One region of the Lentzea flaviverrucosa genome, then DNA from elsewhere that is predicted to be linked to it. Evidence: riboswitches for the same ligand, from Rfam matches in the RefSeq annotation. Region 1 holds a riboswitch; each other region holds the start of a gene.
What was found. Region 1 has a riboswitch for cobalamin ahead of DFR72_RS28850 (prenyltransferase/squalene oxidase repeat-containing protein). Riboswitches for the same ligand answer to the same signal wherever they lie in the genome.
Positions count from the first base shown of each region.

Region 2: another riboswitch for cobalamin. It lies ahead of cobN (cobaltochelatase subunit CobN); the one in region 1 lies ahead of DFR72_RS28850 (prenyltransferase/squalene oxidase repeat-containing protein).
Region 3: another riboswitch for cobalamin. It lies ahead of DFR72_RS47200 (ribonucleoside-diphosphate reductase subunit alpha); the one in region 1 lies ahead of DFR72_RS28850 (prenyltransferase/squalene oxidase repeat-containing protein).

Region 1 covers NZ_QQAU01000010.1:165,299-175,782, reverse strand. Annotated here, with positions in the region: gene DFR72_RS28860 (terpene synthase family protein) at 1-1,213, shown strand, start outside; gene DFR72_RS28855 (FAD-dependent monooxygenase) at 1,304-2,392, shown strand; adenosylcobalamin-variant (AdoCbl-variant) riboswitch at 2,487-2,558, shown strand; gene DFR72_RS28850 (prenyltransferase/squalene oxidase repeat-containing protein) at 2,593-3,804, shown strand; gene DFR72_RS28845 (hypothetical protein) at 3,804-4,217, shown strand; gene DFR72_RS46445 (hypothetical protein) at 4,214-4,984, shown strand; gene DFR72_RS28835 (CbiQ family ECF transporter T component) at 4,995-6,026, shown strand; gene DFR72_RS28830 (ABC transporter ATP-binding protein) at 6,023-7,579, shown strand; gene DFR72_RS28825 (ECF transporter S component) at 7,543-8,358, shown strand; gene DFR72_RS28820 (family 20 glycosylhydrolase) at 8,458-10,158, shown strand; gene DFR72_RS28815 (hypothetical protein) at 10,182-10,367, shown strand; gene DFR72_RS28810 (1-phosphofructokinase family hexose kinase) at 10,426-10,484, shown strand, end outside.
Region 2 covers NZ_QQAU01000019.1:168,921-179,404, reverse strand. Annotated here, with positions in the region: gene DFR72_RS41005 (helix-turn-helix transcriptional regulator) at 1-1,155, opposite strand, end outside; gene DFR72_RS41000 (helix-turn-helix transcriptional regulator) at 1,454-3,991, shown strand; gene DFR72_RS40995 (EF-hand domain-containing protein) at 4,093-4,608, shown strand; gene folE (GTP cyclohydrolase I FolE) at 4,596-5,144, opposite strand; gene DFR72_RS40985 (helix-turn-helix transcriptional regulator) at 5,199-5,876, shown strand; gene cobN (cobaltochelatase subunit CobN) at 5,837-9,403, opposite strand; cobalamin riboswitch at 9,439-9,573, opposite strand; gene DFR72_RS40975 (hypothetical protein) at 9,582-10,484, shown strand, end outside.
Region 3 covers NZ_QQAU01000012.1:130,714-141,197, forward strand. Annotated here, with positions in the region: gene DFR72_RS31595 (LysR family transcriptional regulator ArgP) at 1-246, opposite strand, end outside; gene DFR72_RS31600 (LysE/ArgO family amino acid transporter) at 346-894, shown strand; cobalamin riboswitch at 1,092-1,303, shown strand; gene DFR72_RS47200 (ribonucleoside-diphosphate reductase subunit alpha) at 1,411-4,902, shown strand; gene DFR72_RS31610 (ribonucleotide-diphosphate reductase subunit beta) at 4,956-5,951, shown strand; gene idi (isopentenyl-diphosphate Delta-isomerase) at 5,937-6,524, opposite strand; gene DFR72_RS31620 (MbtH family protein) at 6,636-6,824, shown strand; gene DFR72_RS31625 (YVTN family beta-propeller repeat protein) at 6,852-8,144, opposite strand; gene DFR72_RS31630 (GNAT family N-acetyltransferase) at 8,176-8,661, opposite strand; gene DFR72_RS31635 (RNA polymerase sigma factor) at 8,741-9,232, shown strand; gene DFR72_RS31640 (hypothetical protein) at 9,225-10,079, shown strand; gene DFR72_RS31645 (serine/threonine-protein kinase) at 10,064-10,484, opposite strand, start outside.

The DNA.
Region 1 (10,484 bases):
TCAGGACTGGCAGGCGGGCGGCCACGAGTGGCACCTGCGGTCGTCGCGGTACATGAACAAGGCCCCGAAGCCCCAGTTGGGGATCCTCGGCTCGTACGCCAAGACCATGCCGCAGCGGCTCCGGCAGTTCTCCAGCACGCCGAAGACCGTCGAGCCGTACACGCTGCCGGACTTCGACGTCCCGTTCACGCTGACCCTGTCGCCGCACCTCGACCAGGTGCGCGAGGAGATCGTCGTGTGGGGCCGGGAGATGGGCATCCACAGCGAGGGCATCTGGGACGAGGCCAAGCACCGCGGGTTCGACCTCGCGCTGTGCTCGTCGGGGCTCGACCCGGACGCGACCCCGGCCGAGCTGTTCCTCTCGGCGTGCTGGCTGACCTGGGGCACCTATGCCGACGACGTCTACCCGTGGGTCTTCGGGCGCCTGCGCGACCTGGCCGGCCTGAAGCTGCAGACCGCACGGCTCAAGCAGTGCATGCCGCTGGACATGGTGCCGACCCTGGTGCCGGTCAACGCGACGGAACGCAGCCTGGCCGACCTGTGGCAGAAGACCGCCGGCCCCATGTCTCCCGAGTTCCGCACGACGTTCCGGCAGACCGTGGACGACATGGTCGACGCGTGGGTGTGGGAAGTCGTCAACATCCAGCAGAACCGCATTCCCGACCCGATCGACTACCTGGAGATGAGGCGGTCGACGTTCGGTTCGGAACTGACGACCTCCCTGTCGCGTTTCTCGCATTCGACGACGGTGCCGCCGGAGATCTGGGGAACTCGCGTCATCCAGACCATGGAACGGTCGGCCATGGATTACGCCTGTCTGATGAACGACGTCTTCTCGTACCTGAAGGAGATCCAGTACGAGGGCGAAGTGCACAACATGGTGAGGGTGATCGAGAACTTCCTCGGTGTCTCCCAGTCCCGCGCGTTCGAGGTGACCTACGCGTTGATGGACGCCCGCCTCGGGCAGTTCATCGCCTCGGTCGAGACGCACCTGCCGCAGATGTTCGAGGACTTCTCGCTGGACTCGGCCACACGTGCGTCGCTGACCCGCTACGCCGACGAGCTGAAGGACTGGATCGTCGCGATCCTCAACTGGCACGAGGAGACCAGTCGCTACGGCGAGGACGAGATCCGGACCCCGGTGAGCGTGGGAGCGTTCCACCAGGGGCCGTCGGGCATCGGCACGTCGGCCGCGAAGCTCTTCTCCCGGTAGTCGCGGTCAGGCGCTGACCGCCGACGGTCAGCGGACGGTCAGCGCCTGGCGGCACCTTGTGGGCAACACCGGCTCACAGGGGGCAGCACCATGAAGAACGTCCTGATCTCCGGCGCCGGCATCGGCGGGCCCGCGCTCGCGTACTGGTTGCGCCACCACGGTTTCAGCGTCACCGTCGTGGAACGGGCCCGCGGTCTGCGGCCCGGCGGCCAGGCCATCGACGTGCGCGGCCCGGCGCTGGAGGTCGTCGAGCGCATGGGCCTCGGGGAGAGGCTGCGGTCGTTGAGCACCGGCATGCGCGGCATGAACGTGGTCGACGCCGACGGCAACGAGCTGTTCCGCTCCACCACGCACACCTTGAGCGGCGGCGACCTGGCGAGCGCCGACGTCGAACTGCTGCGCGACGACCTCGCCCAGATGCTGTTCGACGCGGCGGACGGCGTCGAGTACCTTTTCGACGACACCATCACCTCGATCGACGGCACCCGCGTCACGTTCGAGAAGGCCGCCCCGCGCGACTTCGACGTCGTCGTCGGGGCGGACGGCCTGCACTCCCACGTCCGCAAGCTCGTGTTCGGGCCTGAGTCGCGGTTCATCAGCCACCTCGGCATGAACCTCGCCGTCTTCACCGCGCCGAACTTCCTCGGTCTCGACCACTGGCAGACGTTCCAGCAGGGCGGGGTCGTCGGCGGCGGGATCATGAGCGCCCGGTTGAACGCGGAATGCCGTGTGTACATGGGTTTCCACGGCGAGGTGTCGTTCGACCACCGCGACGTCGACGCCCAGCGCCGGCTGCTCGCCGAGAAGTTCGACGGCGCGGGCTGGGTGTGGCCGACCGCCCTGAAGCACATGTGGGAGGCGCCGGACTTCCACTTCGACTCGATGAGCCAGATCCGGATGGACTCGTGGTCGCGCGGCACCGTCGTGCTGCTCGGCGACGCCGGGTACTGCGGGTCGCCGATGTCCGGGCAGGGCACCAGCATGGCGCTGGTCGGCGCGTACGTGCTGGCCGGTGAGCTCGCGAAGGACCCGTCGGCCGCCTTCCAGCGCTACGAGGAGCTCCTGCGGCCGTACGTGACCGCGAACCAGGACATGGCGCTGCGGAACGTGGAGACCGGCGGGGCGCCGGGTGACGACTTCGCCGAGATCGTGAACAGCCTCAGCCTCCCCGGCTACTGACCGGCCGGCGGAGGTGATGATCAATGGCTCAGCTCACAGCCATTTGACTCGAATTGATCCCTCCCGCACGATCCATGGTTGACAACAGCATCCGCACGCCGCGGGGGAAGCCGGTGGAACTCCGGCACTGACCCGCAACGGTGATAGTCCGACTGCCCGTGGCGTGCGGTAGCTCCACCGACCCGTCGAGGACAGCGGGCATGGGAGGCGCAGTGATCAGGAGATCCGCGTTGGTCGCCTTGGTGGCGACCGCGCTGGTGGCGACACCCCAGGCACAGGCGGCGGAACCTTCGCCGGGAACGTGGCTGGTCAGCCAGTTCAGCGAGGGCGATCGGCTGCTCCGCTTCCCCGCAGACCCCAGCTCCGGTGATCCCGGGCTGACGGCGGACGGCGTCTACGCGCTGGCCGCGGCCGGTGTGGGCAGGTCGACCGCGGTGAAGGCCTCCGCGTGGCTGGCCGAGCCGGCGCAGCTGCAGACGTTCGCCGGGGACGGCGAGGCCGAGTCGTACGTCGGCGGCCTCACGAAGCTCGCGCTGGTCGCGCAGGCGCTGGGGCAGGATCCCACGGCCTACGGCGGTGCCGACCTGCTCGGACGGCTCGTGGCGTTGCAGGACGACACCGGCCGGTACCGCGACAGGACGGATCCGGCGTACGAGCAGACCAACGCCTTCACCCAGGCGCTCGCGATCATCGTGCTGCACCGGGCGGGCAAAGACGTGTCCGCCGCGGTGGAGTTCCAGGCGTCCACGGCCTGTCCCGACGGCGGGTTCCCGATCGCGTTCGGCCTGCCGGCGTGCAAGTCCGATGTGGACGGAACCGCGATGGTGCTGCAGGCACTGCTCGCGGCCGGCGAGAAGGACAAGTCCGCCGCGGCCGTCGAGTGGCTGGTGAAGCAGCAGCAGGCGGACGGCGGGTTCCAGGCCATGGAGCCGCCGACGAACGCCAACACCACCGGCCTCGCGGTCGGCGCACTGCTCGCCGGTGGCCGCAAGGCCGCCGCGGACAAGGCCGTGGCATACCTGAAGACGTTGCAGATCGGCTGCACCGGACCTGCCGACCAGCGCGGCGCGATCGCTTTCGACAGCACGGGTTTTGACGCTGGAACGGTCGTGCGCGCGACCACGCAGGGCATGCTCGGGCTCGCCCGCGTGAGCCTCGCCGAGGTGTCCGCGTCGTCTGCGACCCCCGGTGTGCCGCCGATCGACTGCACCACGACCACCACAACACCACCTCCGGCCACCACCACGCCGGTGGCACCCGCTCCCGGCGGTCCCGCCGAAGCACCGGCCGATCCGCCGCTCGCCGTCACCGGACCCGACCAGGCCGTGCCGCTGACCCTGTTCGGTTCTTTCGCGGTGCTGGCCGGCGCCGTCCTCCTGCTCGTCTCCCGTCGTCGGAAGGGTGGTGCGTGATGCGCCGCATGCTCGCCGTTCTCGCGCTGGTCGCGAGTTCGTTCGTGGTCACGTCTGCCGCCTCCGCCGCGTCCTGCGCCAACGTCAAGGTCGTGGTGGACTTCACCTCGTTCGGCGGCGGCGTCCAGACGGCCTGCACCACGGTCGACCCGAGTTCGGGCATCGTGGCTTTGCAGAACGTGAAGTTCGTGGTCGGGTACGTGCCTCGCCAGCCCGGTTTCGTGTGCACGATCAACGCGCTGCCGAACCCGTGCAACGGCGCCCCGACCACCGCGTACTGGTCGTACTGGCACGGCACGCCCGGCGGCACCTGGACCTACAGCAGCTCGGGCGCCGGCAGCTACAACCCGGCTCCCGGCACCGTCGAGGGCTGGTCCTTCGGCGCGGGCACCGCACCGAGCACCACCCCGTGAAGAGGCTCTTCCTCGCGCTGGCACTGGTAGCCGCGTTCGTACCGGTGCCGGCGTTCGCGGCCGGTTGTGACGGCGTGACCGTCGTCGTGGACTACCGCGGCCTCGGCGGCGGCGTGCAGCAGGGCTGCGCGCCGGGCACCCCGGCCTCCGGTGTCGCGGCACTGACCGCGGCCGGTTTCGGCTACACCTACGCGTCGCGGCAGGCCGGTTTCGTCTGCCGCATCGGCGGAAGGCCGGGCACGGACGCCGACAAGTGCGTCAACGCCTCGCCCGCCACCGCGTACTGGTCGTACTGGCACGCACCGGCGGGTGGCTCCTGGTCGTACAGCAACCAGGGCGCCGCGACCTACGTGCCGGCCCGTGGAACCGTGGAGGGGTGGGCGTTCGGCGCCGGTGAGCAGCCCGGCATCGCACCGCCCGCCGCCCCGGCCCCGCCCGCACCGCGGCAACCGGCACCTCCGCAGCCACCGGCCGGGCAACCTCCTGCGCAGCGACCGCCGGCCGTGACCACGACGGCGACGACCACCGCGCCGCCGGCCTCTTCTTCCGCTGCCACACCGTCTTCCCCGGAGTCGGCACCACCGTCGTCGACGACGGCGTCATCGGTGGAGACTTCGGTTCCCGCGGTGGCGGAGAAGGCGCAGCAGGTGGAGGAGAAGTCCGGCCCGAGCTGGTTGTGGACCCTGCTGGGAGTGCTGGTGATCGCGGCACTCGTGGTGGCGGGGTTGCTCGTCGCACGGCGTCGCCGCGCCGCGGAAGACGCGTAGGGCCGGTGGGGTGAAGCTGCACTCCGGTGCGTGGTGGCTGTGGGCCCTCGGGCTCGCCACCGCGGCCAGCCGCACGACCAACCCGTTGCTGCTGGGCCTGGTCCTGGCCGTGGCGGGCGTGGTCGTCGTGACCTGCCGTGCGAACACGCCGTGGGCCGGCACCTACGGCGTGTTCCTCAAGTTCGGTCTGCTGATCATCGGCCTGCGCGTCCTTCTGCACGCGTTCCTGGGCGGCGTCACCGGTCCGACCGTGCTGTTCACGCTGCCGCAGGTCCCGCTGCCGGACTGGGCCCAGGGCATCCGCGTCGGCGGCCCGGTCAGCGCGGAGGGCCTGGTTTTCGCGCTGTACCAGGGATTGCTCCTCGCGACGATCCTCAGCTGCGTCGGCGCCGCCAACGCCCTCGCGAACCCCAGGAGGTTGCTGCGGTCGTTGCCGGCCGCGTTGTACGAGGTGAGCGTCGCCGTCGTGGTGGCGCTGACCGTGGCGCCGCAGCTGGTCGCGTCCGCACGGTCGGTGCGCAGGGCGCGGCAGCTCAGGGGTGACACGGCCAGGGGAGCGCGGGCGATCCGCACGATGCTGGTGCCGGTGCTGGAGGACGCGCTCGACCGGTCGCTGGTGCTGGCCGCCTCTATGGACTCGCGCGGCTACGGGCGCACGGCCGGTATCTCGCGCAAGGACCGGGTGCTCACCGGGACGTTGGTGCTGGCAGGGCTGTTCGGGCTCTGCATCGGCACGTACGGGTTGCTGGCGGGTGCCTGCACGGGCTGGCCGTTGCTCGCACTAGGTGGCGTGCTGGCGATCGCGGGCCTGCGGGTCGGCGCGCGCCGGGTGCCGCGCACGCGGTACCGGCCGGACCGGTGGTCGCCCACCGCGATCGGGGTGGCGGCGAGCGGGATGGCGGGGGCGGTCGTGCTGGTGTTCTCGGCCGATCCGGCGCTGTCACCGTCGACGGTTCCCCTGCAGGTGCCGGAACTGCCGCTGGTTCCCGCGCTGGGAGTGCTCCTGGCGCTGGCGCCCGTGGTGATCGCGAGGGAGACATGATCAGGTTCGAGGACGTCACGATCACCTACACCGGGCAGCCGGTGCTCGCGGACATCTGCGTGGAGATCCCCGAAGGCGAGCTGTGCCTCGTCGTCGGCCGCACCGGTTCCGGCAAGTCGACCTTTCTGCGCGCGATCAACGGCCTCGTCCCGCACTTCAGCGGCGGCACGCTCGCCGGACGCGTCCTGGTCGACGGCCGCGACACCGCCACGCACCCGCCGCGCGAACTGGCGGACGTGGTCGGGTTCGTCGGCCAGGACCCGGTGGCGGGCTTCGTCGCGGACAACGTCGAGGACGAGCTCGCCTATTCGATGGAGTCACTGGGTCTCACGAACGACGTCATGCGCAAGCGCGTCGAGGAGACCCTCGACCTGCTGGGCCTCGCCGCCCTCCGCGACCGTCCACTCGCGACACTGAGCGGCGGTCAGCAGCAACGGGTCGCGATCGGCGCCGCGCTCACCGCGCACCCGCGGGTCCTCGTCCTCGACGAACCCACCTCGGCGCTCGACCCCGGCGCCGCCGAGGACGTTCTCGCTGCCGTGCAAAGACTTGTGCACGACCTCGGCATGACCGTCGTGATCGCCGAACACCGCCTCGAACGCGTGGCGCAGTACGCGGACCGCGCGCTCCTGCTGCCGCAGGGCAAGATCGGGGACGTCGGCGAGATCCTCGCGGCGGCTCCGGTCGCGCCACCGGTCGTCCGGCTCGCACAGTTCGCCGGCTGGGAGCCGGTGCCGGTCTCGGTCCGCGACGCGCGCCGCCGTGCCGCACCCCTGCGCGCCCGGCTCCCCGAGCCCGAGGTCGAAACCGTGGCGAAGACCAGCCCGGTCCTCGAAGCACGCGAAGTCGTTGTCCGGTACGGAGATGTCCAGGCCGTGCGCGGCGTGACGCTCGACGTCGGCAAGGGTGAACGCGTCGCGCTCATGGGGCGCAACGGTTCCGGCAAGTCGTCGCTGCTCTGGGCGGTGCAGGGCAGCGGCAAACGCACGTCCGGCACCGTGGCCGTCGCGGGCGCCGACCCGAAAACGCTGAAGCCCGCCGAACGACGGCAGGCCGTGGCGCTGGTGCCGCAGCAGCCGTCCGACCTGCTCTACCTCGAAACGGTCGCGCAGGAGTGCGCCCAGGCCGACTCCGAGACCGGGCAACCCGCCGGAACGTGCCGGGAACTGCTGCAGGGCCTGGCCTCCGTGCCGCCGGACGCCCACCCGCGCGACCTGTCCGAAGGCCAGCGGCTCGCGCTGGTGCTCGCGGTGGTGCTGACCGGAGCCCCGGACGTCCTGCTGCTCGACGAACCGACGCGCGGCCTCGACTACCCGGCCAAGGAGGCGCTCGCCCAGGTCCTCAAGAACCTGCCGGGCACCACCGTCCTGGCCACGCACGACGTCGAGTTCGTCGCCGAGTACGCCACCCGCGTGGTCGTGATGGCCGAGGGCGAGGTCGTCGCGGACGGCCCGGCGCGCGAGGTCGTGACGTCGTCGCCGATCTTCGCCCCGCAGGTCAGCAAGGTCCTCGGGCCGTGGCTGACGGTCGCGGACGTCGAGGCCGCCCTGTGATCGCGATCGGCAGGCGCTCGGTGGTCGCACTGGCGGTGTCCGGGGTGATCGGGCTGGCCGCGTTCACCTGGCCGCTCGTCGTGGCGCCGGCCAGCGACATCGCGCACGGCGGTGACGCGCCCTGGACGTTCGCGCTGCTGCTGCCGCTGGTGCTCGCGGTCGTGCTCGCCGAACTGAGCGACAAGGGCATGGACTCCAAGGCGATCGCGATGCTGGGCGTGCTGTCCGCGCTCGGCGCCGCGATCCGGCCGCTCGGACCGGGCACCGCCGGCATCGAGACGGTCTTCTTCCTGATGGTGCTCGGCGGCCGGGTGTTCGGGCCGGGGTTCGGGTTCGTGCTGGGCAACACCACGCTGTTCGCGTCGGCCCTGCTGACCGGCGGCGTCGGGCCGTGGCTGCCGTACCAGATGCTCGGCGCGGCCTGGGTCGCCCTGGGCGCCGGACTGCTCCCGCGGTGGCGCGGCAAGGCCGAGATCGCGCTGCTGGCGGCGTACGGCGTGATGAGCTCGCTCGTCTACGGCTTCCTGCTCAACCTGTCGTTCTGGCCGTTCGCGGTCGGCGAGGGCACGTCGGTGAGCTTCGACCCGGACTCCTCGCCCGGCACGAACCTGGTGCGGCTCGCGGCGTTCACGCTCGCCACGTCGCTCGGCTGGGACCTCATGCGGGCCGTCACCACCGCCGTTCTGGTCGCGGTGACGGGCCCCGTACTGCTCCGGACGCTGCGCAGAGCCGCGCGCAAGGCCGCTTTCGAGCCGGTCTCGAACAAAGAATTGGCCTAGACCATTGACGTCATAGGGATGGTTGAGCACGCTGGAGGCAGGGTCGCCGCCCCCGACTCGTGAGGAGGAGTCGTGAGAACTCGCGTTCTCGCCGCGGTCATCGCTGTCACCGCAGCGCTGTCCGTGAGCGCGCAGTCGCAAGCCGCGGAACCACTGCAGAGCCTCGTGCCGGTCCCTGTCTCGGTGCAGGCCAGAAGCGGTGTCACGCACGCGCTGACGGCAGCCACGAAGATCTACACCGCCCCTGCCGCGCGTGACGTCGGCGAGTTCCTCGCCGGAGTCCTGCGGCCCTCGACCGGCTACGCCTTCCCGGTGTCCGACACGACCGGAACCCCGTCCGACGGCATCTCGTTGCTGCTCACGGGCGCACCGGGCACGGTCGGCCAGCAGGGTTACCAGCTCGACGTCGCGGCGAACTCCATCGTCCTGCGCGCCAACACGGCAGAAGGCCTGTTCACCGGCGTGCAGACGCTGCGGCAGCTGCTGCCGGCCAAGGTGGAGAGCACGACCGCGCAGGCCGGTCCGTGGACCGTGCCGGGCACGCTGATCGTCGACTACCCGCGGTTCTCCTACCGCGGCGCGATGCTCGACGTGGCCCGCCACTTCCACCCGGTCTCCACGGTCAAGCGCTACATCGACCAGCTCGCGCTGTACAAGATCAACTACTTCCACCTGCACCTGACCGACGACCAGGGCTGGCGGATCGTCGTCGACAGCTGGCCGCGCCTCGCCACGTACGGCGGCAGCACGCAGGTCGGCGGCGGCCCCGGCGGTTACTACACCAAGGCGCAGTACAGCGAGATCGTGCAGTACGCGGCCTCGCGCAAGATCACGGTGATCCCGGAGATCGACATGCCGGGCCACACCAACGCCGCGCAGGCCTCGTACGCGGAGCTCAACTGCAACGGCCAGGCCCCGCCGCTGCGCACGGACATCGAGGTCGGCTACTCCTCGCTGTGCGTGAACAAGGACATCACCTACCAGTTCGTCGACGACGTGGTGCGCGAGATCGCGGCGCTCACGCCCGGCCCGTACTTCCACATCGGCGGTGACGAGGCGCACGCGACCTCCGACGCCGACTACCAGGCGTTCATGGACCGGGCCCTGCCGATCGTGAAGAAGTACGGCAAGACCGTGCTCGGCTGGCACGAGTTCGTGAAGACCACGACCGACACCACCGCGATGCCGCAGTACTGGGGCACCTCGGCGTCCAACGCCACGGTGCAGGCAGCGGCGGCACGGGGCCAGAAGGTCATCATGTCGCCCGCGAACAAGGCGTACCTGGACATGAAGTACAACTCCAGCACGCCCCTGGGCCTGTCGTGGGCCGGTCTGATCGAGGTCCAGACCGCCTACGAGTGGAACCCCGGCACGCACCTGAGCGGTGTCCCGGAGTCCGCGGTCCACGGCGTCGAGGCTCCACTGTGGAGCGAGACGCTGGTGACCGGCCGCGACATCGAGTTCATGGCGTTCCCGAGGCTCGGCGCGATCGCCGAGCTGGCCTGGTCGCCGTGGTCGACGCACAACTGGGACCAGTTCAAGGTGCGCCTGGGCAACCAGGGCCCGCGCTGGACGACCATGGGCATCAACTTCTACAAGTCCACCCAGGTGCCGTGGGACACCGGCGGTCCGGGGCCGGGCCCGTGCACGCAGCCGGCGTGGGAGCGCGACAAGGTCTACAACGGCGGCAACGTGGTTTCGCACAACGGCCGCAAGTGGACCGCGCAGTGGTGGACGCGGGGCGAGGAGCCCGGCACCACCGGCCAGTGGGGCGTCTGGCGTGACGGAGGCGTTTGCTGACTCCTCCTGGGTACTCGTCGGCCATGACTGATCCGGAAGTGGCTGAAGAGTTCGCCGAAGAGGCCGGTGTCGACCCGACACCGCAGGAGGTCGACGAGTACCGCGACATGACGCAACCGGGTGAGTGGCGCGCCGACGAGAAGATGGGATCGGGCGGCGCGTCCGCACCGCAGGACGGGGAGGATCCGACCGGCGGTTCCGGGGCGTGATGTCTGATTCATCCGGTGCGGGCGCTTATCGAGTGCCCGCACCGGGTAACAGAACGTCGTGGATGCCCGAGTTGCCGTATTTGCCCCGTCCCCTCAACTGACCATCACCGTCGAGGA
Region 2 (10,484 bases), on a different contig from region 1:
CCGGCCCGCCGCGGTGAGCGCCCGCACCGCCATGACCGTGCGGTGCACCAGCGAAGCAGACGCTTGGTCGGTCAGCTCGAGCGCGCGCACCGCGAGGTCGGCGGCGGCCTCGGGAGCGTTCCACAGCACGGCTTTCGCGGCCGCGACCAGCCCGTCGATCGACCGGGCGTCGCCGCGCTGGGCACCGTGCAGCAGGTGTTCGGCGGCGAGGACGGCGGAGTCGCCGCGCCTCAGCAGCATCTCGCCGGCCTCGCGGTGCAACGCGCGCCGCACGGGCGGGGGCACGGAGTCGGCGGCCAGGCGCCAGAGCAGTTCGTGCCGGAACGCCAGCCTGTCGTCCAGGGCCGCCACGACACCCGCGCGGAGGACCTCGTCCAGGGCGGGCAGCAGGATCGCGGTGCTCGACGCCAGCATCTCCGCGACGTCGCCGGGTTCGAACCGCGGCCCGAGCACGGCGGCGACCTGCAGGAGGTGCCTCGCCTTGACGCTCAACGCGTCCACGCCCTCGCGCAGCAACGCCTCGGTGCGGTGCGACGGCCGGCCCGCCCTGATCGAGGCCTGCCCGGCGCCGGTCAGCACCAGGCCGTCCTCGTGCAGGGCCCCGAAGAGCGCGATCAACGCGGCGGGATTGCCCTGGGCGGTGGAAGCAAGCGCTTTCAGGTCCTGGTCGGGAACGCCGCCCGCGAGATCGGCGACGAGGTCCTCCACCACGTCGTCCGTGAGCGGCCGCAACTCGATCCTGGTGGCACCGCGCTGGGCCGCGGCACCGAACAGGCGGTCCGTGCCCTCGCCGCGACGGCGAGCGAGCAGCCACACCACCTTCTCGTGGGTGGAGGCGGGTAACAGAGCACGCAGCGCGGCCAGGGTGCCCGGCTCGGCCAGGTGGAGATCGTCCAGCACGACGAGCGCGGGACCGCCGGGCCTGCGTTCTGCCAGGCGGGCCAACAGGAACGGCTGGTCGAGCTCGTCCTGCGCGGTCGCGACCTCGAAGCCGCGGCCGGCGGCGACGGCGGCGATCTCGGCCAGCAACCGCGTCTTGCCGGTGCCCGCCGCGCCGTCGATCAGCACCACACCGGTGCCCGCGTCCAGCACGCCGTTCAGGAGCTCCCGTTCTCCCTCACGGCCGCGGAACATCCCGTCCCGATTCCCCGACACCCATTCTTCCTTTCGCTCCGCGGCGGCGGAGAACAAGCGCTGCATTACCACGACGACCAGCATCGCGACCAGCCCCGAGCGGCCCCTCTACGCCGTCGGGACGACCTCGAAGCGCAGTCGCCGGACTTGACGCTACCCATTCGAGTAGTAGCCCGCGGGATCATACGGGCCTTCATCCTGTTGAGACGGCCACAGCTCAGGAAGCTTTACCTGGGCAAGTGGAGCGCTTTCTCCTAGCATCAATTCCGCTGAGCTTTCAGCGGCGGATTGTGGAGAGATCTTGGAAAACCGGCTGAAAGTGTGGTGCGCCGGAATCGGTGATCAGGCGGTGCCGGGCACGACCACGGTCGTGGAAGGCGCACCCGGCACGGGGAAGACGGCGGCCCTGGACGACCTGGCCACGCGCTGGGAAACGTCCGGCAGACAGGTCGTGCGAGCGCGCGGAAGTGCATTGGAAAGCGATCTTCCGTTTGGGATCGTGGCCCAGCTGTTCGACCTGGTCGATTCCGATCTCGTGCCCGCGGAGGCGGCGGGCGCTTTGCAGCTCACCGCGATGGCGGCCGATTTCCCCGTGCTGCACGGCGTTTACCGGCTCGCCGCGGCGCTGTCCGCACGGGGCGACCTGCTCGTCGTCGTGGACGACGCGCACTGGGCCGATGCCGCGTCCCTGCGCTGGCTCGCCTACCTGGCGTTGAGGGTGCAGCGGCTGCGCATCGCCGTGGTGCTGGCCGTAGGCCTGGGCGAACGGTGTGACGACCCCTCGTTCAACGAGATCATGGCTTCGTGCCAGCGGGTGACGCTGGACAACCTCACCTCCGCCGAGACGGACCGTCTCGTCTCGGCGGCACTGGGCGAGGCCGCGCCCGAGTTCACGGCCGCCTGCTTCGACGCGACCGGCGGCAACCCGCTGGCGGTGACCCGGCTCGTCAGAGCCCTGGCGGAGGACGAGGTCCCGCCGACCGCGGAGGCCGCGTGGCGGGTGGCCCGGCACGGCGCTGAGGTGTCCGGCGAGATCATGGCGGCCAGGCTGCGCCGCCGCTCCGCCTCCGTCGTGACCGCGGCGCACTGCCTGGCCGCGCTCGGGCCGTCCCCGGATCCCGGTGTGCTGGCCGAACTGACGCGGCTGAGCCCGGTGGAGCTCGCCGAGGCCGTCCACACCGTCGAACTGCTCGGCGTGGCCGGGCCCGCGGTGCTCGGCGACATGCCCGCCGCGGCACGGGCCGAGCTGCACCTGCGGGCCGCACGCTCGTTGCGGACGCACGGCGCCTCGGACCGGGCGGTGGCCGACCACCTGCTGGAGACCTCGCCGGGCCTGGAACCGTGGGCGGGCGAGGTGCTCGACCGGGCCGCGCAGGAGGCGGTGAACCACGGCGACACGGCCGGTGCCGCGCGGTTGCTGTGGCGGGCGTTGCGCGAACCGGTGGCGAACCCGTCCCGGGCGTTGCGGCTGCTGGGGATCGCCGAACTGGTCGGCGACCTGCCCGGCGCGACGGCCCGGTTGCGCGAGGCGTTCCAGTCCGATGTGGACGACACCGAGTCCGCGATCGCGTTGTCCTACGCCCTGCACGCCGAAGGCAGTCCCGCCGAGATCCCGGCGGTCCTGTCGCGCGAATCCGCTTCCGCACGAGCACATCTGGCGGTGCACGGGCTGGTGTGGCAGGAGGCCGTGCCGTCGGCCGTCTCGCTCGACACGCCAGCAGGAGTGCTGCACCACGTGATGGTCGGGGACATCAGCGCCACCGAGGCGGTCCGGCTCGTCTCGCCGGACGGTGTTCTCGCCGCGCTGACGTCCGCGATGACGCTGAACCTGGCCGACTCGCTGGACGAGGCACTGGCCGTGCTGGACGAGGTCGACCGGGCGCAGGCACCGGCGTTGCGCGCGCTGACGAACGTGATGCGCGCGAACGTCCAGCGCCGCAAGGGAGACCTCACCTCCGCCCGCGCCGACCTGGAGGTGGCGGCCGACCACCTGCGGCAGGACCGGCGCTGGCACGCCGTCTCCACCTGGCACGCCGCGCTGCTCGCCGACATCCTGCTCGAGGAGGGCCGTCTCGACGAGGCCGCGGCGGTGATCGCCGAAGCCTCGACGGACGAGGCCCGGCGCACGTGGTCGTTCGGCGGCGTGCTGACCGTGCGCGGCCGCGTGCTGACCGCGCGAGGCGACGATCACGATGCCCTGGAAGCGTTCCTGGCCGCCGGACGGCACTGCGCCGCCTGGCCGTACCGCAACCCGGCGGCCCTGTCGTGGCGTTCCGGAGCGGCACTGGCCTGCGCGGCGATGGGCGACGGCGAACGGGCCCGCGACCTCGCCCAGGAAGAGGTGGCGCTCGCCCGCGTCTGGGGCGCGCCGAGAGCGTTGGGCATGGCGTTGCGCGCGGAGGGCCGGGTGACCGCGGGAACGGCCGGACGGACGTTGCTGGAAGAGGCCGTACGGGTGCTGCGGGCCTCCCCCGCCCGACTGGAGCTGGCACGCGCGTTGGTGGACCTCGGCGTCGTGGGGCGGCGTCAGGGCGACACGGCGTTCGCGCGGACGTGCCTGCGTGACGCCGTCGACCTGGCGCAGAAGTGCGGATCGGCCGCGATGGCCGCGCGCGCTTACTCCGAACTGGTGGCGACGAGCGCCGGACCTCGGCGGATGCGGCAGACCGGGCCGACCGCGCTCACCCCGACGGAGCACCAGGTGGCGGAACTGGCGGCGCGTGGCCGTTCGGACGACGAGATCGCATCGACGCTGCTCATGGCTCCGACCGCGGTCGAGGGGGTGCTCTCCGGCATCTACCGGAAGCTGGGCGTGTCAGGCCGTTTGCACCTGGCGGATGCTCTGTTCGTGGACTAGTGCCGTGGCGTGAAATCTCGGCGGGATTTCACACCACGGCACTGGTTCGGACCCATTCGGCCGATGGCTTCCGTTGCGGCATTCGGCCTATCGTCCTGCGCATGGCGAGCGACTTTCAGCGCAGCAAGGTGGACCTGGTCTTCGACGCGATGGACTCCGACGGCAACGGCTGCCTGAACAAGGAGGACTTCGAGCTGCTCGCCCAGCGCTGGGCGGCGTTGCGCGGCAGCGACGAGAAACTGCTGACGCAGGTGATGCTGGGCTGGTGGACCACTCTGCAGTCGGCCGCGGGAGGCGCTGACCAGGTGACCCTGGACGACGTGCTGAACGTCGTGGACGTGCTGCCGGACAACATCGAGCCGGTGCTCGGGACCGCGGATGCGATGTTCGGCGCCGTGGACTCGGACAGCGATGACTACGTCTCCGAGGCGGAGTACCGGATGATGATCGAGGCCTGGCTCGGCCACGCGGAGGCGACCGACTTCGCCAGGCTGGACCTCGACGGCGACGGCAGGTTGTCGCGCAACGAGTTCACCACGCTGTGGGCCGAGTTCTGGGCGGGCGACGACCCCGACGCCGCCGGCTCCTACGTGTTCGGGCCCGTTCAGGCCGCGTGAACGAGGGCGAAGAACTCCTGACGTGACGCGGGGTTCGTCCGCAGCACGCCCTTCAACGCCGACGTGACCGTGCTGGAGCCGCTGACCCGCACTCCCCTGTGCGCCATGCACATGTGCTCGGCCTCGATCACGACACCGACCCCCAAGGGCTGCAACCGGTCCTGCAGCCAGTCGGCGACCTGCTTGGTGAGCCGTTCCTGCACCTGGAGGTCGCGCGCGAACATCTCGACGACGCGCGCGAGCTTCGACAGGCCCAGGATCCGTTCGCCCGGCAGGTATCCGACGTGCGCGACGCCGTGGAACGGCAGCATGTGGTGCTCGCACAACGACTGCACGGGAATGCTGCGCGCGAGAACGAGCTCGTCGTAGCCCTCGTCGTTGGGGAACGTCGTCATGGTGAAGGCGCGCGGGGTCAGCATCTCCGCGTACGCCTCAGCGACGCGGCGCGGGGTGTCGGCGAGATGCACCGAGTAAGGGTCCTTGCCCAGCGCCTTGAGCAGGTCCGTGACCGCCTGCTGCGCCGCTTCGACGTCCATGCCGCCACGGTAGATCCGGTGGCCGAATTTAGTCAACAAGAGTAGGTTTTAGAGATGGCCGACCCCGTCGCCGCCGTAGCGGCCCTCGACGAACCGACCCGCCGCAGGCTCTACGACTTCGTGGTGCGCCAGACCTCTCCCATCAGCAAGGACGAGGCGGCGCAGGCCGTCGAACTGGCCCGCACGACGGCCGCGTTCCACCTCGACAAGCTGGTCGAGATGGGCCTTCTCACAGTGGTGCACCAGCGGCGGACAGGGCGCAGCGGGCCTGGGGCCGGTCGGCCGGCGAAGCTCTACCGGCGGTCGGAGGAACAGATCGAGGTATCGCTGCCCGACCGGCGGTACGAGGCCGCGAGCCATCTGCTCACGGACGCGTTGGTGGAAGCCGAGAGCACGGGCGAACCGGCGCGCGAGGTCCTGAACCGGCGCGCCTACGAGTGGGGCGCGGATCTCGCGGCGCAGGCTCCAGACGGCGTGGTGGAAGCGTTGGCGGGCTTCGGTTTCGAACCGCGGGAGGACGGCGGCTCGATCCTGCTGGGCAACTGCCCGTTCCACAGCCTGGCGCACCGGCACACGCAGCTGGTGTGCGGGATGAACCTGTGCCTGGTCAGCGGCCTGCTGGACGGGATCGGGGTGAGCGGTGCGTCCGCTCGCCTCGATCCGTCACCGGGTCAGTGCTGCGTCCGGGTCGATCAGACGCCGTCCTCGAGGTCGCCCTCGGTCTCCAGGTAGGCCGCCCGCAGTGCGTCCAAAGTGGACTCCTCCGGGTGCTCCCACATCTTGCGCTCGGCCGCCTCCAGCAGGCGCTCGGCGATGCCGTGCAACGCCCACGGGTTCGATGTCTGCAGGAACTTCCGGGTCTCCGGGTCGAGCACGTAGCTCTCGGTCAGCTTCTCGTACATCCAGTCCGCGACGACGCCGGTCGTGGCGTCGTAGCCGAACAGGTACTCGACCGTCGCCTGCAGCTCGAACGCGCCCTTGTACCCGTGGTTGCGCATCGCACCGATCCAGCGCGGGTTCACCACGCGGGCCCGGAAGATCCGTGAAGTTTCCTCGGTCAGCGTGCGCGTGCGGACGGCCTCGGGGCGCGTGCTGTCACCGACGTACGCGGCGGGTGCCTTGCCCGTCAACGCCTTCACCATCGTGACCATGCCGCCGTGGTACTGGAAGTAGTCGTCCGAGTCGGCGATGTCGTGCTCGCGGGTGTCGATGTTCTTGGCCGCCACCGCGATCCGCCGGTACGCCGACTCCATGTCCGCCCGCGCCGCCACACCGTCGACCCCGCGGCCGTACGCGTAGCCGCCCCACACCGCGTAGACCTCGGCGATGTCGGACGAGTCGCGCCAGTTGCGGCTGTCGATCAACGGCAGCACGCCCGCGCCGTACGCACCCGGCTTGGAACCGAAGACGCGCAACGTGGCCCGGCGCTGGTCGCCGTGCTCCTCCAGGTCCTTGAGCATGTGCGCCCGCACGAAGTTGTGCTCCGCGGGCTCGTCCAGCGCGGCCACCAGCTGCACGGCATCGTCCAACATGGACACGACGTGCGGGAAGGCGTCGCGGAAGAAGCCGGAGATCCGGACCGTGACGTCGATGCGCGGCCGGTCCAGCTCCTGCAACGGGATCACTTCGAGACCGGTGACGCGGCGCGACTGGTCGTCCCACACCGGCCGGACGCCGAGCAGCGAGAACACCTCGGCGATGTCGTCGCCGGCGGTGCGCATCGCGGACGTGCCCCAGACCGACAGGCCCACCGACGGCGGCCACTCACCGTCGTTCTCGGTGCGGTAGCGCTCCAGCAGCGAGTCGGCCATCGCCTGGCCGGTCTCCCACGCCAGGCGCGACGGGATGGCCTTCGGGTCGACCGAGTAGAAGTTGCGGCCGGTCGGCAGCACGTTCACCAGGCCGCGCAACGGAGAACCGGACGGGCCGGCCGGGATGTAGCCGCCGTCCAGCGCGTGCAGGACGTTCGTCATCTCGTCCGTGGTGCGCGCGAGCCGGGGCACGACCTCGTCCGCCGCGAACTCCAGGATCCTCCGCACGTCCTCGGACTCGTGCAGACCCGCTGCGGCGGAACGGTCCCAGCCCGCGTCCTCCATCGCCTGGACGAGCACGCGAGCCTGCTCCTCCACCACGTCGACGTCTTCACGGCCCGTGGTCGTGAGCCCGAGGGCCTCGCGCAGGCCGGGCAGCGCGGCGACCTGACCGCCCCACATCTGCCGCGCCTGCAACATCGCCAGCACGAGGTTGACGCGGACGGAGCCCGTGGGAGCCTCACCGAGGATGTGCAGGCCGTCGCGGATCTGGACGTCCTTGACCTCGCACAGCCAGCCGTCGACGTGCAGGATGAACTCGTCGAACTCCGCGTCGTGGGGCCGGTCGTCGAGTCCCAGGTCGTGGTCGAGCTTCGCGGCCTTGATCAGCGTCCAGATCTGCGCGCGGATCGCCGGCACCTTGGCCGGGTCCATCGCGGAGATGTTCCCGTACTCGTCGAGCAGCTGCTCCAGGCGCGCGATGTCGCCGTAGCTGTCGGCGCGGGCCATCGGCGGCACGAGGTGGTCGACCAGCGTGGCGTGCGCACGCCGCTTCGCCTGCGTGCCCTCGCCGGGGTCGTTGACGAGGAACGGGTAGATCAGCGGCAGGTCGCCGAGCGCCGCGTCCGTGCCGCAGGACGCCGACATGCCGACCGTCTTGCCCGGCAACCACTCCAGGTTGCCGTGCTTGCCGACGTGCACGACGGCGTCGGCGCCGAAGTTCGACTCGATCCACCGGTACGCCGCGAGGTAGTGGTGCGACGGCGGCAGATCGGGGTCGTGGTAGATCGCGATCGGGTTCTCGCCGAACCCGCGCGGCGGCTGGACGATCACCGCGACGTTGCCGGACCGCAGCGCGGCCAGCACGATCTCGCCGTCCTTCGACTTCGAGAAGTCGACGAACAACGAGCCCGGCGCCTCACCCCAGTGCTCGCGCATCGACTCGCGGAACTCGTCGGGCAGCGTCTCGTGGAACTCGCGGTAGTCGGCCGCCGCGATGCGGATCGGGTTGCTCTCGAACTGCTCCTGCGTCAGCCAGTCGGCGTCCTGGCCACCGGCGGCGATCAGCGCGTGGATCAGCTTGTCGCCGTCGAGCTCCTGGACGCCCGGCAGCTCGTCGCCGATGTCGTAACCGTGCTCCTGCATGGCCTTCAGCAGCCGGACGGTCGACGCGGGCGTGTCGAGCCCGACCGCGTTGCCGATGCGGGAGTGCTTCGTCGGGTACGCCGACAGCATCACGACGACCTTGCGTTCCGCGACCGGGATGTGGCGCAGACGGCCGTGCCGGACCGCGATGCCCGCGACGCGCAGCGCCCGTTCCGGGTCGGCGACGTAGACCGTGAGGCCGTCGGCGTCGATCTCCTTGAAGGAGAACGGAACCGTGATGATCCGGCCGTCGAACTCGGGGATCGCGACCTGGGTCGCGGTGTCCAAAGGAGACAGTCCGTCGTCGTTGGAGTCCCAGGACTCGCGGCTCGACGTGAGGCACAGGCCCTGCAGGATCGGCACGTCGAGCGCGGCCAGCGCGCCGACGTCCCACGCTTCGTCGTCGCCACCGGCGGACGCCTTGGCGGGGTTCGTGCCACCGGCCGCGAGCACCGTCACGACCAGCGCGTCGGCCTCGCGCAGCGTGTCGAGCAGCTCGGGTTCGGCGGTGCGCAGCGAGGAGCAGTACACCGGCAGCGGCCTGCCGCCCTTGGCCTCGATCGCGTCGCACAGGGCGTGCACGAAGGCCGTGTTCCCGGCGACGTGGTGCGCGCGGTAGTAGAGCACCGCGACCGTCGGGCCCTCCTCCGGCCGGGTCTCCCGTTCCAGCACACCCCACGAGGGAGTGGCGGCGGGTGCCTCGAAGCCGTGGCCGGTCAGCAGCACGGTGTCGGACAGGAACTTGTGCAGCTCGGTGAGGTTCGCCGGGCCGCCGTGCGCGAGGTAGAGGTGCGCCTCCGCGCAGACGCCACCGGGCACCGTGGAGAGCTCCATCAGCGCCGCGTCGGGCTGCTGCTCACCGCCGAGCACCACCACGGGCAGGCCCCCGGCCAGCAGCCAGTCGAGGCCCTCCTCCCACATCCGGCGGCCGCCGAGGATGCGCACGAGGACGAGGTCGGCGCCGTCCACCAGTGCGGGCAGGTCGTCGACGGTGAGCCGGGCGGGGTTGCCGAGCCGGTAGTCGGCACCGCTCGCACGCGCCGACAGCAGGTCGGTGTCGGAAGTCGACAGCAGCAGGATCACGCAGGCTCCATCCCTCGTGGGGTCCTCGCCCCAAAGTGCGGGTGACTGGCGAAGCGGAGTTCCTGACTCCCAGCGGTGTTCGCTGGTCACAGTGGCGGGACCGCGCCGGATTCACACCGGCTTCCTCCTGCGCTTCGTCGTTCGGGCTCACCCTAACCGGCGGGTTACAGTCCGACCTATGCGTAGTCACCCGGACGCCTGCCCCGGCGCCGTCGAGCTGCACGCCGCGGCCGACGGCGGGCTGGCGCGCATCCGGGTGCCCGGCGGCACTCTTTCCGCTGCTCAGTGGGACGTGGTCCGGCTCGCCGCCGCCGAACTGGGCAACGGCTCGATCGAGCTGACCTCGCGCGCGAACCTCCAGATCAGAGGGCTCGCGGACGGCGTGGAGCTGGGTGAGCGGTTGCGTGCGGCGGGCCTGCTGCCCTCCTGGTCGCACGAGCGCATCCGCAACATCATCGCGGCGCCCCTGGACGACAACCAGGACCTGGTCGACGCGCTGGACACAGCCCTGTGCGCGGACCCCGAGCTGGCCTCGCTACCAGGGCGTTTCCTGGTCACGGTCGGCGCTTCGGTGAGCGGGCTGGGCGGCGACCTCGGCCTCGTCGGCGATGTGCTCCTGCTCTCCGGTACCGATACAGGAGTCCGCGTGTCCGACCCGGTGGACGCCGTGGTGACCGCCGCCCGCCTGTTCCAGTCGATGCGCGGACCCGCCTGGCGCCTGTCCGAAGTGGACGGCGGTGTGCGAAAGATCACCGCGCACTTCGGCGTCTCGTCCGGTGCCGCGTTCACCCCCGTTGTGACGCCTGTCGCACCTTCACCTTTGACGCCAGGTGTTCCGCTGGGCCGGTTGGACGCCTCCCAGCTCCCCGGCGTCGCGCTCCGCCTGACGCCGTGGCGCGGTCTGGTCGTGCCCGCCGGCACCGACGTCACCGGCCTGATCACCGACCCCGCCTCCCCCTGGCACGGCGTCAGCGCCTGCACCGGCCGTCCCGGCTGCGCGAAGTCGCTCTCCGACGTGCGGGCCGATGTGCGCGCTTGGGTCGATGGTCATGCTTGGGTCGATGCGCCCGCACAGGCCCAT
Region 3 (10,484 bases), on a different contig from region 1:
GCCCAGTGCCGCGTCGAGGTCCTGGTCCAGGGCCAGCAGTTGCCGACCGTAACGGACGATCACCTCGCCCGACGGCGTCAGGCGGACCGGGCGCGCCCGCACCAGCAGCACGCGGCCAGTCCGTTGCTCCAGGGCCTTGATGCGTTGCGAGACAGCGGAAGGAGTGACGTGCAGCGCGGTGGCGGCCGCGTCGAACGTGCCCGCGTCGACGACCGCGAGCAGCGTGCGCACCAGGTCGAGATCCATCACAGCGACTAATGCTACTTAAGAATCTTTAGCTGGCCTCATCAAGACCGCGTAAATACCGTGGAACTCGTGACTGACCTGCTGCTCGGCTTCGGCACCATGATGACCCTGATCGTCGCGATCGGCGCGCAGAACGCTTTCGTGCTGCGCCAAGGACTTCGCCGGCAGGCGGTCGTGGAGGTCGTCGCCGTGTGCGCGCTTTCGGACGCGATCCTGGTCGCGGTGGGCGTCGCCGGGTTCGGCGTGATCGTGAAGAAGTTCCCGCAGGCCATCACTGTCGCCGCCGTCGTGGGCGGGATCTTCCTGCTGGGATACGGGTTTCTGGCGGCGCGCAGGGCGTTCAGGCCGTCGGCGCTCAACGCGGGAACGGAGACGAGCAGCCGGCCCGTGCTGACGGCGCTCGCGCTGACGTGGCTCAACCCGCACGTGTACCTCGACACGCTGGTGCTGCTCGGCTCGATCGCGGCCGGCCGCTGGCTGTTCGGGGTCGGAGCGGTGACGGCGAGCATCACCTGGTTCGTCGCGCTCGGGTTCGGCGCGCGGCTGCTCAGCCCGTTGTTCGCGAAGCCCCGCGCGTGGCGGGTGCTGGACGGCCTGATCGCCGCCGTGATGATCACTCTCGGGGTGACCCTGATCGCCGGGTCGTGATCATCACCAGCACCGCCGCGACGGCCAGGACACCGCTCGCCACGGGCGCCGCCGTCCCTGCGAAAAGGGACGCCGAGGCGAGCCCCGCGCTGACCAGAGCACCGATGACGACCCGAGGCCGAAGATCATCCACGTTCTCGACCCTAACCCACGACACGCGCATGTTGGGTGGTGATCAAGACCCCACCACCACATGTAGTATCTGCCGCGCTAGTGGTTCACCGACCCGACTCAACCGGGCCGGTGAGGCAAGAGGGAACCCGGTGAAAGTCCGGGACTGCCCCGCAGCGGTGAGTGGGAACGAAAGCCGTCAACGAAGCACTGGGTCGCGAGACCTGGGAAGCGACGGCCGGTAGGCGCCAGAGGTACGCCCACGAGTCCGAAGACCTGCCATTGGTGTGCGCGCAAGCCTGCGCGCACGACACGGTGCCCCGAGGGAGGGCGGCTGTGTGCACCAGTGGTGTCGACCGCTGGTGCGCGCACGCGTTTCCTCGGGCCGATCTCGGAGGAGAGAGCGTGCCCGACCGCCTTTCAGTGGTCATCGACGAAGCCTGCGCCGACCTGCCCCACGCGTCGGCCGAGGCGGTTCTGGCCGAGACCAAGCGGACCCTCTACGACGGCATCACCGACGCCGAGCTCGCACTCGCGCCGATCATGGCCGCCCGCACGATGGTCGAGCACGACCCGGACTACTCCTACGTCAGCGCCCGCCTGCTGCTGGACAAGCTCCGCACCGAGGCCTGCGGAATCCCCCTGTCGCACGCCGAGATGACCGAGCGCTACCCGGAGTACTTCGCGCAGTTCGTCCGCCACGGCATCGAGCTGGGCCAGCTCGACCCGCGTCTGGCCGACTTCGACCTGACCAGGCTCGGTGCGGCGCTCGACGCCTCCCGCGACCTGAACTTCCAGTTCCTGGGCATGCAGACGCTCTACGACCGCTACTTCCTGCACCACGACGACCGCCGCTACGAACTGCCGCAGGCGTTCTTCATGCGCGTCGCGATGGGCCTCGCCCTCGAGGAGGACGACCGGAACGCCCGCGCGATCGAGTTCTACGAGCTGCTGTCGAGCTTCGACTTCATGTGCTCGACGCCGACCCTGTTCAACTCCGGCACCACACGCCCGCAGCTCTCGTCGTGCTTCCTCACCACCGTGGACGACGACCTCGCCGCCATCTTCCACGGCATCAGCAACAACGCGCTGCTCTCCAAGTTCGCCGGCGGTCTCGGCAACGACTGGACCCCGGTGCGCGGCATCGGCGCGCACATCAAGGGCACCAACGGCAAGTCGCAGGGCGTCGTGCCGTTCCTCAAGGTCGCGAACGACACCGCGGTAGCCGTGAATCAGTGCTTCGCACCGGAGACCGGCGTCTACACCGCCGACGGAGCCAAGGCGATCAAGGACATCCGGATCGGCGACCTGGTGCTCGGTGTGAGCGGCAACTACCGCGAGGTCACTGATGTGATGCTCTACGACCAAGCCGACCCGATGGTCGAGGTGAAGGTCAAGCACTCCGTGGAGACGCTGAAAGTCACGACGGGGCACCCGTTCTACGCCATCAAGGGTGTTCCGATGGAACAAGCGAACAGCCGCACCCTCAAGTGGCTGACCGACGACAAGGTCAGGCCGGAGTGGATCGAGGCCGGCAACCTGGAGAAAGGCGACTACGTTGCCCAGGTTGTTCCGAAGGAGATCGTCCCGGTCCACGATCTGACTGACGACGACGCGCGGCTGTACGGGATCCTCTTGGGTGACGGGCATCTGTCGAAGGATGGCTACCAGTGGGGTGTGTCGGGTAACCCCGAGTTGGACGTCCATCTCGATTTCGTACAGCACTACCTCTCCGAACGCGGGATCCACTACTGGGAGAACGGCCGGGAAGAAAGCACGTACCGCCAGATCTGTTGGGCGTCCGGCCGAGGGGTCCGACGCGACTCCACAACCGGCCGCATCCTCGGAGCGGGCGAACCCACCTTGCCGTTCACCTACGGCGATCTGTACGACGAGCACCGTCACAAGCGCATCGCCCGCCGGTTCTCGCACCTCCCGCACGCGCAGACGCGGAACCTGCTCCAAGGACTCCTGGAAACAGACGGCGGGGTCTCCCGCGGCGTCGAGGTCTACTTCACCACGACGTCCCCCGCGCTGGCGGCAGGCATCCGGTACCAGTTGTTGCGCCTGGGCGTGCCGTCCGCAGGGCAGCATCGCGAACGCGAGCAGAACCACACTGGCACTCGCTCCAACGGAACTCAGATCAGCTTCTCCGGCGTGACCAAGACTTTCGACATCCGGGTTCCCGCTGTCCCAGGCATCGCCGAGCTCGTCGGCTGCCGCCCGATCACCAAGCGCAACTGGATCGAGCACGCCGGCATGGTGTTCTCGCGCGTCCGGGACGTGAGGGAGACCGAAGTCGTGCCGACGGTGTTCGACCTCAAGGTCGAGACCGACGAGTCCTACATGACCACGGCCGGTCTCGCTCACAACGGCGGGAAGCGGAAGGGCGCTGTCTGCGCCTACCTGGAGACCTGGCACATCGACGTCGAGGAGTTCCTCGACCTGCGCAAGAACACCGGCGACGAACGCCGCCGCACGCACGACATGAACACCGCGAACTGGGTGCCGGACGAGTTCATCCGCCGCGTGCGCGCGAACGGCCAGTGGACGCTCTTCTCCCCCGACGAGGTGCCGGACCTGCACGACGCGTTCGGCAGCGAGTTCGCCGAGAAGTACCGCGCGTACGAGGAGATGGCCGACAACGGCGAGATCAAGGTCTTCCGCCGGCTTCCCGCCGTCGACCTGTGGCGGCGCATGCTGACCATGCTGTTCGAGACCGGCCACCCGTGGATCACGTTCAAGGACCCGTGCAACCTGCGTTCGCCGCAGCAGCACAGCGGTGTCGTGCACTCGTCCAACCTGTGCACCGAGATCACCCTGAACACCGCCGTCGACGAGGTCGCGGTCTGCAACCTCGGCAGTGTCAACCTCGCGCGGCACGTGACAGAGGACGGCATCGACCACGCGCGGCTCGAGAAGACCGTGCGCACCGCGGTGCGCATGCTCGACAACGTGATCGACGTGAACTACTACACGATCCCGGAAGCCAGGAACTCCAACCTGAAGCACCGGCCCGTGGGCCTGGGGCTGATGGGTTTCCAGGACGCGCTGTTCACGCTCGGCACGCCGATGGCGTCGAAGGAGGCCGTCGAGTTCGCCGACCGCAGCATGGAGGAGATCAGCTACTACGCGATCTCCGCGAGCGCTGAACTGGCGCGGGAACGCGGCGCCTACGCGTCGTTCGAGGGATCTTTGTGGAGCAAGGGGATCCTGCCGATCGACTCGGTCGAGATCCTGGCCGCCACGCGCGCCGGGGGTGAGCTGGAGCAGAACCGCGAGTCCACGATGGACTGGGCGCCGGTCAGGGCGATGGCGCGCGAGGGCATGCGGAACTCGAACGTCATGGCGATCGCGCCGACCGCGACCATCGCGAACATCACCGGGGTGAACCAGTCGATCGAGCCGCTGTACCGCAACCTGTACGTGAAGTCGAACATGTCCGGTGACTTCACCGTGGTCAACCCCGGCCTGGTGCGGGCTCTCGAGCAGCGCGGGCTGTGGGACGAGCAGATGGTCTCGGACCTCAAGCTGCACGACGGCAGCCTCGGCGCGATCGACCGGGTGCCGCCGTACCTGAAGGCCCTGTACGCCACGGCGTTCGAGGTCGACAGCTCGTGGCTGGTCGAGGCCGGTTCACGCAGGCAGAAGTGGATCGACCAGGCGCAGTCGCTGAACCTGTACCTCTCCCAGCCGAGCGGCCGCAAGCTCGACGAGCTCTACCAGCTGGCGTGGCTGCGCGGCCTCAAGACCACGTACTACCTGCGCACGCAGAGCGCGACGCACGTGGAGAAGTCCACCTTGCAGGGCACCGACGGCAAGCTCAACGCCGTCTCCCCCGTCGCCGTCGACCCGAGCTGCTCCATCACCGACCCCGAGTGCGAGGCCTGCCAGTGACCGAGAACCTGATCGAGGCAGGCGCCGCGCGCGTCTCCGTCGACGACAAGGCGATGATCAACTGTCGCGCCGACGTCAACCAGCTGCTGCCGCTGAAGTACCACTGGGCGTGGGAGAAGTACCTGGCCGGCTGCAACAACGCGTGGATGCCGACCGAGGTCTCCATGCAGGCCGACATCATGCTCTGGAAGACAGCGCCCTCCTCGGGCGGCCTGACCGACGACGAACGGCTGATGATCAAGCGCAACCTGGGCTTCTTCGCGACCAGCGAGTCGTTGGTGGCCAACAACATCGTGCTCGCGGTGTACCGCCACCTCACGAACCCGGAGTGCCGCCAGTACCTGCTGCGGCAGGCCTTCGAGGAGGCCGTGCACACCCACACGTTCCAGTACGTCTGCGAGTCGCTCGGCCTCGACGACGGCGAGCTGTTCAACATGTACCGCGAGATCCCGTCCATCACGGACAAGGCGGCCTGGGCGTTGCAGTTCACGCAGCACCTGGAGGACCCGGAGTTCAGGACCGGCACGCCGGAGACGGACCAGGCGTTCCTCAAGGACCTCGTGGCGTTCTACGTGGTGTTCGAGGGCATGTGGTTCTACACCGGTTTCGCGCAGATCCTGTCGCTCGGCCGCCGCAACAAGATGGTCGGAATCGCCGAGCAGTACCAGTACATCCTGCGCGACGAGTCGATCCACCTGAACTTCGGCATCGACGCGATCAACCAGATCAAGATCGAGAACCCGCACCTGTGGAGCGACGTGTTCCAGGAGGAGGTGCGGACCATGCTCGCGGAGGGTTGTGAGCTGGAGATCGCCTACGGCCGCGACACCATGCCGAACGGCATCCTCGGCCTCAACGCCGAGCTGTGCGAGCAGTACATGCGGTTCATCACGAACCGCCGGTGCGCACAGCTCGGCCTGGAGCCGGTGTGGGAGCCGACCGAGAACCCGTTCCCGTGGATGTCGGAGATGATGGACCTGAAGAAGGAGAAGAACTTCTTCGAGACCCGGGTCATCGAGTACCAGAACGGCGGATCACTGGAGTGGTGAGCTGAGCCTCACGGCTTTGGGGAGCCCGGCCCGGTCCGCCACCGGCCACGCCAGCGGATCGGGTCCCAGTTCCACCAGCGCGGCGACCTGCAGGCGGGACCACGGGGAGATCTCGCGCGTGCCGTCCAGCACGCTCGCGGCGAACTCGCTCCACGGAACCCGCTCGGTCGAGTCGACCTCGTCCGGGTTGGGGACCGGCTCGTCGTCGGACAGCACGCGGAACACCGGGCACATCTCGTTCTCGACGACGCCGTCCATCTCCGCGCGGTAGCGGAAGGCCGGCAGCAGCAGTTCGGGTTCGGAGACCTTCATGCCGAGCTCGTCGCGCAGGCGCCGCAGCACGGCCTGGGCCATGTCCTCCTCCGGGAGGGGGTGGCCGCAGCAGGTGTTCGTCCACAGACCGGGGAAGGTCTTCTTGTGCAGTGCGCGGCGGGTGAGCACGGTGTTGCCCGCCGAGTCGAAGACGTAGCTGGAGAACGCCAGGTGCAGCGGGGTTTCCGCGTGGTGCACCACTGCTTTGTCCTCGACGCCGATGGCCGAACCGTCCTCGGCCAGGAGGACCACCTGTTCCACAGTCACGGGCACCACGTAATCACACGCGGGCCGAGATCGGGAACCGCGCGGTCGGGTGAGCTTGAGCGGGGAGATAGCCGGACCATAGGTGTCGCAGGTCACTCTGGGGGCATGACTTCCCCGTTCGCACAGGCTCACACCATGTTCCTGGTGCTGGTCAGCCCGACGGGCCAGTACTCGATCTGGCCCGCGGTGCTGCAGGTGCCCGCCGGCTGGCAGGTCGTCCACGGAGTCGCGTCCAGGCAGTCCTGTGCGGACTACGTGGACGCGCTCCGGTTCGACGTGCCGATGGCGGCTTAGCGAAGGTCCACCACCACTGTCACACCACTAGAGCAATGCGATGTGCCCGTGCGAAGAGGCACCGCCGTGCTCGTTGTTGCCCGCGTACGAGGCCGTGAAGCCTTGCAGCAGCGTGGAGAGACCGACCAGCAGCGACACCTGCGCGTCACAGGTGGCCTTGCCGGACGAGTTGGTCGTCGCGGTGCAGAGCGGGTTGCCCTTCACCGTGCGGAAGACGACCTGCTGGCCGGCGACCGGCGCCCCGGTGTGCTTGTCGGTCAGCGTCGCGTCGAGCGAGCGGACCGTGAAACCGAGGAGCCGCAACTGCAGCTGGGCGGACCCGCCCACGAGCTTCGACGTGGCGGGCGGCACGAAGTTGATCGCGATGCCCACCGGGCGCTGGCCCACGGCGATGGTGCTGGTGACCGCGTTGGACGCCGTGTCGATGATCGACACCGAGTTGCTGTTGAAGTTCGTGACGTAGGCGCTCGCACCGTCGGGCGTGAGGGCCACGCTGATCGGGCGGTCGCCGACGAAGATCTTCTGCAGTTCGGTCATCGTCGTGAGGTCCACGACGGACACCGAGTCGAACTCGCTGTTCGTCACGTACGCGCGGGTTCCGTTCGGCGTCAGCGCGATGCCGTGCGGCGTGAAGCCGACGGACGCGGTGCCGACGACGGTGCGCGAGGCGACGTCGATGGCGGAGACGCTGTCCGAACCCTTGTTGACCACGTACATCCGCTTGCCGTCCGCCGAGGCCGCGATGGCGGTCGCCGCGTTGCCGACGCCGATCGAGGCGACGACGGTGTTGGACGTCGTGTCGATGACCGAGACCTTGCCCGGCCCCGGGAGGTCGTGCGTGACGTAGACGGCCGAACCGTCCTTCGTGACGACGACACCGTCGGCGTTCGAGCCGACCGCGACGGTCGCGGTGACCGTCAGCGTGGCCGTGTCGACCACGGACACCGTGCCGCCCAGGTAGTTGGTGACGTAGACGAAGCCGCCACCGGGGGCGACCGCGACGCCCGCGGGCTGGGTCCCGACGGGAATGGACTTGTCGACCGTGTTGGTCGGCGTGTCGATGACCGTCAGCGTGTTCTGCACGGAGTTCGTGACGTAGCCGCGAGTTCCGTCGAACGCGACCGCCGCCATGTACGGCGAACTGCCGCCGCCGTCGGCGATCGTCGTGGACACCGCGTTCGTGGCCGTGTCGATCACCGACACCCCGCCGCCGTTGTTGGCGACGTACCCCAGGACCCGGCCGGCGGGTGCCGCCTGGGCCGGGGTCACCACCAGTGCCGAGGTGACGGCAACCGCCATCACCAGTGGACGCAACCGCATTTCAATGCCTCCTGCGAGTCATCCCGACCCTTCAGGACATCGCGACCGGACGAGCGGACGTTAGCCGTTTCTCGAACCAGTGGTCGGAGTACTCGGCTGCGTTGTACGGAGCAATCTCCGCGTAGCCGTGCTTGGCGTAGAGACTCCTCGCCTCCACGAGATCTTCGCGGGTGTCGAGCCGCAACGTCGTGATGCCGCGCGCCTTCGCCTCGGCCTCCATCGCGGCTAGCAACGCCGACGCGGCGCCCTGCCCGCGGAACGGCGCGCGGACGAACATCCGGGTCAGCTCACCGACACCGTTGTCGAGGAAGCGCATGCCCAGACAGCCGACATCGTTGCCATCGCGCGACACGACGAGGAACACCGGCACGTCGTGGTCCTGCTCGTCGCGTTCGTACGCGTCGATCTCGGCGTCGTTCGTCGGCCGGCCCCAGTAGCGGCTGATCATCTCCGCGTTGTACTCGCGGGTGAGCGGCGACTGCGCGGCGGCGGTGGCCGTCACGGTCCAGTTGGTCATGGGACCATCATCGAAAGGCCGTCCACTGTGATTCAGGTCACTGCAACACCGGTGCCGCGAGAAGCCAACTGGGGGCGTGATGTTCGCGGAGCTGTTCGACGAGCACGCCCACCCGTTGCACCGATATCTGGCGCGGCGGGTGGGCACCGACGTGGCCGACGACCTCGTCAGCGAGACCTTCCTGGCCGCCATGCGCGGCGAGGAGGGCTACGACCCGGAGAAGGGCAGTGTGGTCGGCTGGCTCTACGGCATCGCCACGAACCTGTTGCGCGGGCACGCCAAGCGCGAGACCCGCCTGCTGCGCACCTCCGAGCGGTACGGCGTCGACCTCGGTGTCGCCGAGTCGCTGGAGCACACGGTCGTCACCCGCATCGACTCCCGCGCGCACCTGCGCCGGATCGCCCGCGAGCTGGCCCGGATGTCCCAGACCGACCGCGACCTGGTGCTGCTCGTGTCGCTGGCCGGTCTGAGCGTGCAGGAGACCGCGGAGGCCCTCGACCTCAACCCCGGCACCGCCCGGTCCCGTCTGCACCGCCTGCGCGCGAAGCTGAAGGAAGTGGAACATGCGTGACGTGCTGGACGACGACCTCGCCGAGCTGTACCCGGTGCGGGCGAGCGACGACGTGCGGCTGGCCCGGTTGCGCGAGCAGCTGTTCGCCGAGAAGCCGCGGTCCCGCTCACGACGGTGGGTGGGCGTCGCGGCGGCGGCCGTGGCGGTGGTGATGATCACCGGGCTCGTGGTGCTGCTGCGGCCGGTCTCGCGGGACGCGCCCGCGACGCTGCCGGTGAAGCCCGCGGCCTCGTTGCAGGAGGCCGCCACGATGCTGGAGGTGGCGCAGCGGCCGGCGGCGAAGTACCAGCGCATCACCTACCGCATCTGGCAGGTGATGGGAGTGGGCGACCCGTACGCGTCCTCGGCGATCGAGTTCGAGTACGTCGTGTGGCTGCCCACCGCCGGCGACGAGATGGTCGTGATCTACCGCAGGCCGACCGGCGGCCAGCGGCCGGTCGTGGGTGCGCGCCGCCCCGTCGAGGACTTCACCAACCACTCCCGCAACCCTTCACTGTGGGAGTCGTTCTGCGCCAGCACCCCGTGCAAGGAGGAGACCGCCGGACAGCCGCTGAGCACCGAGCCGGGGCGAAGGCTGGAGGACGCCACGGCCGCGATGCTCTCACCGTTCACCACGAACGAGGAGAAGGCCGCGCTGTACCGCAGGATCGCCGAGTCCCCCCAGGTCCACTGGGACAACGGGAAGGTGACGGCCGACGGCGGCACCAGGCTGTTCACCATCGACCCGGCGACCGGCCAGGTCACCGGCATGGAGGAGCGCGGGTCGAAAGACCCGCGGATCCCGGCGGACACGGTGACGACCTCGGTCACCATCACCCACGAGTGGACCGATCAGCGGCCGTCGTAGCTCCGCGGCAGGTACCAGGCCAGGGCGGCGCGCAGCTCGGCGACGTCGCGCTCGCGCCGCCTCCTGGTGCGCTCGTGGGCGATCGGGAACACCCGCACACCGCCGTGGTGCGCGCCGAAGAAGCGGCGTGGTGCCGGGTCCTTCAGCCAGACGACGACCCACGGCCGTTTCTTGTGCGGCACGACGCGCACCCGTGCGAGCTCGTACCACCAGTACTGGTGGAACTTGCCGTTGCGCGTCGTGGCGATGCCCTCGCGGCTGATCTCGATCACGACCTTGCGGCGCGCGGCGGCGCTGAAGTACCGCACGGCGCGCACGATGAGCACGCAGAACGCGGCCAGCGCCAGCAGCTGCGTGGCGCCGTTCGCCTGCGCGGCCGGGTCGGCGATCGCGGCGGCGAGCAGG